Regions from separate parts of the Pseudoalteromonas sp. SS15 genome, predicted to be linked through region 3. Evidence: predicted binding sites of a transcription regulator. Region 3 holds the regulator's gene; each other region holds the start of a gene.
What was found. Region 3 encodes FliA, which starts transcription of late flagellar genes. Its sites were predicted from a motif close to CTAAAGNTNNNNNNNNNNNNGCCGATA; they were not measured.

Region 1 (3,277 bases), on a different contig from region 3:
ATTCTTTCGCTTTACCTTGTAGAATAGAGATTTCGACACGGCGATTACGACGTCTATCTGTGTCATTCTCATTCGGCACAAGTGGGCGTGTATCAGCATGACCAACAACAACCATTCTATTTTTATCAAACCCAGGGGCTTTCACCATTTCACTTGCCACGGCAACCGCACGGGTTGCAGATAAATCCCAATTATTAGAATAAAGCTCATTGGTCACCTGAAAATCATCAGTATGACCTGATACAGTAATTTCTCCTGGCACATCTTTTAAAAGCTCAGCGATTTCACGAATGATCGGTTTAAACTTTGGCTGTAAAAATGCACTACCAGAAGGGAAAGCACCATTTTCTTGAATGCGAATAATGATCTGTTGTCCAAGAGATTCAAGTTCTATTGCGCCATCCATGATTTGCTTTTCCATTTGCTGAGCAATTTTCTTCACCAATTCATTCACCTGCTCTTGATCGGCTGCCGAAATGGCCTGCTCCATAGATTGCTCTTGTGAAGTACTTTGCGATTCGCCACCGCGCTTATTACCGCGTTGCTCTTGACGACCACCTGCTGAGGCCTCATCACCTGCCTGGAACTCCAACATTTGCTGCGTCATCTCTACCGTCTGCTGTTGGATAGTTTCGATGGGAGTTGGCTCAGGTTTACCAGGTGTGAACTCCATAGCTATCACACTGGTACCCTTGGGGATGTCTTTTACTTCGATTTTATTTTGCACACCAAAAGCAAACTTCATAGAACCTGCTATTTGTTTGAATTTCAACACGTCCATTTCAGAGAAAGCCAACAGCAGAACGAAGAAACACATCAAGAGTGACATTAGATCAGCAAATGTTCCCATCCAAGCGGGTAGCCCGGGGGGGGGACATTTACATTCTTGTTCGTCTGACATACTACTCCTCCTTGTCGCTGCCGCGTTTCGACTCAGGTAGGTAGTTCTTCAGAATACCTTCGATTACTTTCGGGTTTTGACCATCTTGAATACCCAAAATTGCATCCAAGATTAAGCGTTGATTTTGTTCTTCTTCATCTTTACGCAATTCAAGTTTCGCCTGAATAGGAATAGCAACTACGTTCGCAAGGAACGCACCATATAACGTTGTAAGTAGTGCTACCGCCATTGCAGGACCAATCGCTTTTGGGTCATCCATGTTTGATAACATGGCTACTAGACCAATTAGCGTCCCGATCATACCCATCGCAGGGGCGATGTCTGCCAAAGATTTAAATAAGTTAGCGCCTAATTCGTGTCGAGAGGTAGTGAGTGAAATATCTTTTAATAAAGTGGCGCGTACAACGTCAGCATCATGACCGTCTACTAACATATCTACGCCCTTGCGCATAAAAGCATTGGGTATTTCGGCTTCTTCCAAAGCCAAAAAGCCACCTTTACGAGCCGAGTCAGCCAATTCAACTGCTTTCTCAATAAGCTCTTCTGGAGATTCAATCTTGAACATAAAGGCTTTGCCAACAACTTTACCAATGCCTAAGAATTGGCTCATGGTGAAGTTCGAGAGTACGATGAAAATAGAGCCACCGAATACAATGACGGTAGATGGGCCATCACCAAACATGGCCAAGTCACCATTACTACTCATGAACATCGCCATGATGACCAAACCTATTGCACCTACTATTCCGATAACGGTTGCTAAATCCACTATCCCCTCCAGAGAATACTTATCATTACTTTTTTATTATGACACTCGAAGTCAATTTTTTGAGTGGCAACTACAAATATCATGCTTAATTCGAATATTTGCAAACCTTGTGCCTATGTTACAGTGAAAAGCCTAGCTTTCAGTAAGACTTTTATCGGCAACATCTTGAATATCTTAACTCAATTACGTTGTTAAAATTCGATTAAAGCCCACATAAGGCAAAAAATAAACCGATCCACCACGATTGCCAGTAACAAGCTTTGACCTGAGTCGCTAATCCTCCTAAAATTGCTACCTCTATAATAAATTGCTGGGCAAGATGTACTATGGCTGCAAAAAAACCTGAAAATCTAAGTTTTGAAGAAGCAATGGCCGAATTAGAAGGCATTGTACAGGCTATGGAACAAGGTAGTCTGACTTTAGAACAATCTTTAAAGCAATTTGAACGTGGTGTTCAATTAGCCAATGCGTCTAATGAAAAGTTAAGCAGTGCTGAGCAAAAAGTCTCAATCCTGATGGGCAATGACCCTGAGACACCAGTAACACCAATGCCAAATCAATTAGATTAAGACCCCGCAGTGAACTTATTCGAGCATATAAATACGGCACAAAACCGTTTAGATAGTTACATCAGTAATTACTTCTCTTTGCCATTAGATACCGATGAAACCGTAAAATCAGCAACTTTCTACAGCATCAATAATGGCGGTAAAAGATTAAGGCCCTTTTTGGTTTACACTGTAGGCAAACTGTTAGGTGCTAAAGAAGCTGACCTTGATGTCGCCGCTGCTGCGATTGAATGCATTCATAGCTACTCATTGGTCCACGATGACTTACCGGCTATGGACGATGATGACTTGCGTCGAGGCAAACCGACTTGTCATATTGCTTATGATGAAGCACAGGCAATTTTAGCAGGCGATGCGCTACAAACCTTAGCGTTTGAATTTTTAAGTGAACATGAATTTTCAGTACCGGCAAAGCAACAAATCAAGATGATTAACACGCTTGCCGTTGCATCTGGATTGCAGGGTATGGTGGGCGGACAAGCCCTTGATATTTCAGCGACAGAAAAGTCAATTACCCTTGCAGAGCTTGAACGTATTCATCGACTTAAAACCGGCGCATTGTTAAATTGTGCAATTAAGTTGGGCGCCTTGTGCGCTACGGATGTCGAGTCAGAAATAATTACTGCCCTCGATATATATGGTAAAAATCTTGGCCTCGCTTTTCAGGTACAAGATGATATTTTAGATATCGAAGGTGATACCGCCGTATTAGGAAAGCCGCAAGGCTCAGACTTAGGTAATCACAAGTCAACTTATCCGGCTTTGCTTGGACTAGATGGTGCAAAACAAAAAGCACATCTATTGGTCGAAGATGCTCTGTCTGCACTTGATACAATACCTCATAATACCGATGTATTGGCAGAGCTTGCGAAATATATAATTGAGCGTGATCACTAATACGCTTTCATGACGTATTGATGACGAATAGAACAAAATTTATAAAAATTAAGTAAACCTTTGTATATAATCGGACAAGGTTTGCGTAGGACACATGTTGAAAGAATGAAACTGGACAGTAGCAAGTACCCATTACTCGCC
Region 2 (3,277 bases), on a different contig from region 3:
CAGCTCTTTGTAGGTATAATTACCTGCCATTTCAAAAAGACCTTGTTGCTCAGCGCCTTTTCTAAGTGTGCGGTATGTCTCTTCAGATTGTAAGAAGAAATCAGCGGCATCTTCTGTTCGTTTCTCTTTGGCCGCTAAGCTTGCCTCATTTTCTTGCTGTAACTTACCACTTAAATCTATATTATCGATCCGAGTATTGTTTAGCTTTATACCCAATAAGTTGGAATTTGAAAGCTTACAGCAATGTAAATTGGCATCATGCAGATCTGCTTTCATTAAAGAGGCATTTTCAATTTTGTTGTTAAATAAGTGCGCGCCTCTTAAATTCGCACGATAAAAATTGCTATATGATAAGTCGTAACCAGTATGATCATTATGTTTAACAAGGTTTAGTCCTTCTAGGTTGGCTCTTTTTAATTCTAAACCTTGCAATAGCCCACCACGCTTGGCATAACGTTCTAGTTTTTGCGATAATTCAAGCCCACTTTTATCGAACTTTGCGTCATGCCAAAAGCAAAGACCAGAGCCCATATCGATTTCTCGGCAGCGATGACCATCAGGAGATTGATATTGGCAAGTAGGTTTATCTTTCATAAATTAACCCCTTTATAGTCTTATTACACTAAAGGTAGCAGTAAATTTATGGCTTTGAATGTGAAGTAAAAAAAATTCTTAAAAATGTTTGATTATCAATTAAAGCTTAGTAAACGAAGAAAGACGGTTGCAATTAAAGTCACACCTGAGCAAGTGGTCGTGACAGCCCCCGAAAACGTGTGTGAAGTTGCTCTAGAAAATTGGCTAAAGAGCAAAAATGACTGGGTGCATGCACAAAGGCATAAACTAGCGCTTGTGCCTAATAAACAAAAGCCATTGCAAACAAGGTCACTATTGGTTTTTGGCTCAGTTTACAAGATTGAATTTTCAGATATAAACAAGTCTGTATTAGATCATGAGAGCCGGTTTTTATATTTACCAGAAGTTCTGCGCCAAGAGAGGTTTAAGTTCAGGAGAGCGATCATTGAATTACTGACAGATTTGCTCTCTAGTTATCTAGAGTTATGCTTAGAGCGATTGTCTAAGCAAATGAATTGTCATGTTTCAGCAGTGAAAATTAGGGAGTATAAAAGTCGCTGGGGAAGTTGTAGCAGTAAAAAAGCGCTAACTTTTAATTGCCTTCTTGCAGGGGCGCCAAAGCATATGATTGATTATGTTATTGTTCATGAGCTAGCACATTGTCATGTACTGGCACATAGCAAATTATTTTGGCAACTTGTTGAAAAGCACTATCAAGATTATAAGTCAGCAAGATTATGGTTTAACAAGAATGGTAAAGCGCTAATGATAGAATGAAATAAAATGATTTAATTAGAAAGAGATGGTGGAGGGGGCTGGATTCGAACCAGCGAAGGCAGAGCCGTCAGATTTACAGTCTGATCCCTTTGGCCGCTCGGGAACCCCTCCACAGGGGATATCTAATTTTTTTACAACTTGGTGGAGGGGGCTGGATTCGAACCAGCGAAGGCAGAGCCGTCAGATTTACAGTCTGATCCCTTTGGCCGCTCGGGAACCCCTCCAAGTTGTAGAGTGTTGTTATGGTGGAGGGGGCTGGATTCGAACCAGCGAAGGCAGAGCCGTCAGATTTACAGTCTGATCCCTTTGGCCGCTCGGGAACCCCTCCTAAACAACGGCGCTGATAATAACAAAGTTTTTTATTAAGTAAAGAAAACAACTAAAGAAAATTTAAAAAATGCCGATAAAAATATAACTTTTTAAATAATCGGTGAAACTCTATGCAATTAGAGCGCATTTTAAACAAGGAGCATCAGCTTGGTGACACGCTAGCAAAAAGCGTGGCACAAGAACGTCGTGCTGACTTTGCGCTTTGTTTGGCTATGCTTTCACCAAACGCTCTCGACTTCAGTGAATTTCATTTACCTGAATCAGAATTAATTGAGCCAGATAAGAGCGAAGATGCGTTAAAAAAAGAACTTCAAATTGGTCCGCAGCAACAAACGGCTCCCAACACTTATGATATGACCATAGGTGAAAACAATAGCCATTTACTTCATGAGCAGGGACTTACAGAATTAAGGCTAAGAAATTGTCTTTCGCCAGAACCTTTACATATCAGAGACGATAAGAAACACATTGAGTTAGCTATTATTGATAATTGTGAACCTACTGTGCAGGCTAAAATTTTCGCTCAAAGAGCTGGCGCATTAGAGATAGATAAACCCAAAATAGATGCAGCGGGTTTTTATGACCAATTAGCTAGCGGTGAAATGCAACAGGCGGTTCAGTTGTCCGCCTAATGCGAGATGATAATGAGTGAACTTGAGTGAGGTTTAAATCAGCCAGCGTGACACTTCTTAAATTTTTTGCCACTGTCGCAGGGGCAGGGATCATTTCTAGATACTTTTAACTCAGGCACATCATATAATTGGCCATCTAAGTAACGCCATGCACCTTCTTCTTTAAAGAATCTTGAAACCTCATGTATTTGGCAATGTTTTCCATCTGCCAAATAATGTGCTTTGAACTCCACATAATCAAACTCAGGTTCAGTTTTGGTTGCGACGATCTCGAGTTTGATAAAGGTGGCAAATGAAGCGAATGCAGCGATGTCTTCAAGGCTGTGATTGCTTTGCTCAGATTTGGCATAAGTCTCGAGTATATATTGTGCATTATTAGTCGCATAAGCACTGTAACGAGAGCGCATAAGCTGCTCTGCTGTTTCAGGTAACTTTTGCTTTGTAATGAATACATTGCAGCATGATTCATAAGGTTGAGTGTTAGAACAGTAACACATAAGAAAATCTTTTATTAACTTGCTATACGCTCTATTGTACACGCTTTGCTGCTGGTTTCAGTAAAACAGTATAGCGAGATATCTGTTTGGCTTAAGTGCATTTGCGAAAGCAGCTCTGAATTCGTAATACCAGTCCATGTAATAACCGCTGCAAAATTGCCATTATTTAAAGCTGAATTTAGTACATATTCTAAATCAACGATGTGCTTTTTTCTGATCACTAATAATTTACTTGAGTCTATTGAGCTGGCCTCAAGCATATCTTTATTTGGGATATGGTCAGGTGCAATTAGCAGTGTCCAACCTTGTTTGTGATTACATTGGTGAATGATCTTAAGTAGTTCAAGACTGGCACAAATTTCATCAGGGGTTTCAACAAAGTTAACGGCTTTTGGGGCATCTACTTTTTTTACTGAGCTTGGTAAAACTGCGGTTGTCTGTAACATAATCATCTCACTGGTTGTTTAT
Region 3 (3,277 bases):
CGTCCATCAGTTCTGGAGAAACAGAGCGTTGCCCTTGTCTTAACACGTCAAAAACGTTCTCCGCGCCATGACATGCGTCAACAAGCTCAGTCATACTCAAAAAGCCTGCACCACCCTTTACAGTGTGAAAGCCTCTAAAGATTGCATTTAATAATTCTTTATCTTCAGGGTTATTTTCTAGCTCAACAAGCTGCTCAGATAACAACTCTAATATTTCACCAGCTTCAACAAGAAAGTCTTGTAATATATCTTCATCGACTTCAAAGCTCATGTACACACTCTCCTATTAGAAGCCTAAGCTCGACAATAAATCGTCGACCTCATCTTGATTAGATACGACATCTTCTCTAGATTCTGCATTCATTATCGGACCTTCAGGCCCAGATATCTCTGCAGGATCTATTTCAGCAATCTGAACCTCTTCAATATTTTCTTTTTGTTTTGATTGAGGTTCTTCTGCTGTACCAAATACAGTTAGTAAGTGGATTAAACTGTCTTCTACTTCTCTAACTAATTCGATAACACGTCGAATGACCTGACCTGTTAAGTCTTGATAATCCTGAGCCATTAAAACATTGGTCATATGCCCTTGAAGTTCATCCGTAGTTGCTTGTGAGCCTTGCATAAACTTATCTAAATCATGACAAAGAGATTTGAATTCACCAAGCTGGATATCACGTCTCATGAGTCTATCCCAAGTTGGTTTTATATCAGATAAATCGTCTGCAAGCTGCTGCGCGAGAGGCAAACTTGCTTCAACTGCATCCATCGTTTTATTAGCTGCGTTTTCTGTCATTTCCATGACATAATTCAAACGTTCTTTAGCATCAGGTAAGGCTTCTGTCGTCAAATCAGCAATGCGTGTATCAAGCTCAAAATTTTTCAATGACTCGTGCAGTTGGCGAGTCAATTTACCCACTTCAGCAAAAAGTTCGGATTGCTCCTTACTAGCCGCCTCCATGATCAACTTATCTGCTTTATCTTGCTCGCCTTGCTCAAGATAAGTCACCAGTTGCTTAGCTTGCTCAAGTGTTATTTGAGGCACAGAAGGTGCTGACATCCGCCTCTCCTTCTTAATTATCTAGCCTAAACGTTCAAACACTTTTTCTAGTTTTGTTTTAAGTGTTCCAGCAGTGAAAGGTTTTACAATATAACCATTTACACCAGCTTGCGCCGCAGCAACAATTTGCTCTTTTTTCGCTTCAGCCGTGACCATAAGTACTGGAATATGCTTAAGGCTGTCATCTGCACGTATAGCACGAAGTAGATCGATACCTTGCATACCTGGCATATTCCAGTCCGTGACTACGAAGTCAAATTCTTGATTCTGAAGCATAGGCAAAGCTGTGCTGCCGTCGTCTGCTTCTTGTACATTTGTAAAACCTAAGTCTCTAAGCAGGTTTTTGATTATTCTTCTCATCGTAGAAAAATCATCAACCACAAGAATTTTCATGTTTTTATCCAAAACATCCTCCAGTGAGGTTTGAACCTATTATTATTACTCTAATTGACCCAGTCATTGATTTTAGCCCTAAGCCTGATCATTGCCTGCCCATGAATTTGGCTTACTCGAGATTCACTAACATCGAGTATTTGCCCTATTTCTTTTAAATTCATTTCATCGTTATAGTAAAGAGATAAGACTAGCGCATCTCTTTCGGGTAACGATTGAATCGCCGTTAGCAACGATTCGTTAAAGCGTTCATTTTTAACGTTATTGAACGGTTTGTCTAGCGCTAAATCATTGTTAACTGGAGTGATTACATCTTCATCAACCCCCAAATCTTCAATTCCAATGATTTTACTTGCATTCACATCATGTAGAATATGATGGTACTCATCCAGAGTAATATCAAGTTTTTCAGCGATTTCAGTGTCTTTTGGCTCTCGACCTAGGGTGCTTTCTAGATTAGCAATTGCTTCAGCAACCATGCGACTATTCTTATGAACACTTCTTGGTGCCCAGTCTCCACGGCGAATTTCATCTAACATTGCGCCTCGAATTCTTATCCCCGCAAAAGTTTCAAAACTTGCGCCCTTACTTGCGTCAAAGTTTTTACTGGCTTCAATCAAGCCTATCATGCCTGATTGTACAAGATCGTCTAACTGAATATTTGCTGGTAAACGTGCCAACAAATGGCACGCCACTTTTTTGACAAGACCGGTATGACGCTCTATCACTCTATTAAGGTTGTCTGTAGTTTGATAGCCCATCGCTTTACCCATCGATGACGACATAGTTATCCGTTGACTAGCTGTTCAATAAAAAATTCTAAATGACCAGAAGGTTGATGTGGTATTGGCCATTTAACTGCTTTACTCGCTAACCCTCTAAATGCAACCGCTGCCGGAGAATTTGGAAATAACTCAACAATGGTTTTCTGACGACGAGAAGATTTACGCATGTTTTCATCAAACGGAATGGTTGCAACTAATTCTAGTGCAACATCTAAGAATCTGTCAGTAACTTTAGAAAGTTTAGCAAAAAGCTCCTGCCCTTCGCGTAAGCTTCTAACCATGTTAGCAACAATTTTAAAGCGGTAAACGCCGTGCTCACGACTAAGCACCTTAATGAGTGCGTAAGCATCTGTAATAGAGGTCGGTTCATCACACACAACGACCATCACATCTTGTGCTGCACGAGAAAAACTAAGAACCATGTCAGAGATACCCGCTGCGGTATCGACAATTAAAATATCAAATTCTGTATTTAGCTCGCTGAATGCGCGGATGAGACCTGCATGCTCTGCAGGCGTCAATTCAACCATATTTTGCGAACCTGAGGTAGCCGGTACAATTTTAATACCAGCAGGACCTTCAACTAAGATCTCATCTAACTCACACTCACCCGATAGGACATGAGACAAGTTTTTTTCTACTCTTAAACCAAGCATCACGTCACAATTTGCCAAACCTAAGTCAGCATCTAAGACGAGTACTCTGTTTCCTTGCTGACCAAGTGCAATAGCCGTATTTAATGAGACATTGGTTTTACCAACCCCTCCTTTACCACCCGTTACTGCAATTACTTTTACGCCATGGTTGCCATTTTGATTCATTCTACGCAGGCCACTTGCTTGATCTAATACTGTGTTAATCATACATTCCTACTGTCTGAGACGCTACAGGTACACGTCGCGAATGTTGTGCTTTTATTCTCTTTAAATACAATTGCTCAGCCTTTTTGACCATTTTATGAGCATTTGCTACACGAATGTCTTCTGGCACTCGTTGACCGTTAGTAAGATACCCTATTGGCAAGCGATTTTGAATCGCA

Region 1: a site for FliA is predicted at 1,823-1,849, ahead of pomA (flagellar motor protein PomA). Genes of this name have one in related genera too.
Region 2: a site for FliA is predicted at 1,730-1,756, ahead of AAEU28_RS12270 (VC2046/SO_2500 family protein). Genes of this name have one in related genera too.

The regions. Positions count from the first base shown of each region.
Region 1 covers NZ_JBMMUD010000002.1:365,876-369,152, forward strand. The annotation lists gene AAEU28_RS05940 (flagellar motor protein MotB) at 1-901, opposite strand, end outside; gene pomA (flagellar motor protein PomA) at 903-1,670, opposite strand; gene AAEU28_RS05950 (exodeoxyribonuclease VII small subunit) at 1,997-2,239, shown strand; gene ispA ((2E,6E)-farnesyl diphosphate synthase) at 2,249-3,136, shown strand; gene dxs (1-deoxy-D-xylulose-5-phosphate synthase) at 3,242-3,277, shown strand, end outside.
Region 2 covers NZ_JBMMUD010000005.1:233,849-237,125, reverse strand. The annotation lists gene AAEU28_RS12295 (ion channel) at 1-594, opposite strand, end outside; gene AAEU28_RS12290 (M48 family metallopeptidase) at 679-1,350, shown strand; tRNA gene AAEU28_RS12285 (tRNA-Tyr) at 1,377-1,461, opposite strand; tRNA gene AAEU28_RS12280 (tRNA-Tyr) at 1,490-1,574, opposite strand; tRNA gene AAEU28_RS12275 (tRNA-Tyr) at 1,594-1,678, opposite strand; gene AAEU28_RS12270 (VC2046/SO_2500 family protein) at 1,791-2,312, shown strand; gene AAEU28_RS12265 (YchJ family protein) at 2,351-2,809, opposite strand; gene AAEU28_RS12260 (SulA-like leucine-rich domain-containing protein) at 2,824-3,255, opposite strand.
Region 3 covers NZ_JBMMUD010000008.1:79,298-82,574, reverse strand. The annotation lists gene AAEU28_RS16300 (chemotaxis protein CheA) at 1-271, opposite strand, end outside; gene AAEU28_RS16295 (protein phosphatase CheZ) at 287-1,060, opposite strand; gene cheY (chemotaxis response regulator CheY) at 1,082-1,465, opposite strand; gene AAEU28_RS16285 (RNA polymerase sigma factor FliA) at 1,504-2,214, opposite strand; gene AAEU28_RS16280 (MinD/ParA family ATP-binding protein) at 2,241-3,101, opposite strand; gene flhF (flagellar biosynthesis protein FlhF) at 3,094-3,277, opposite strand, start outside.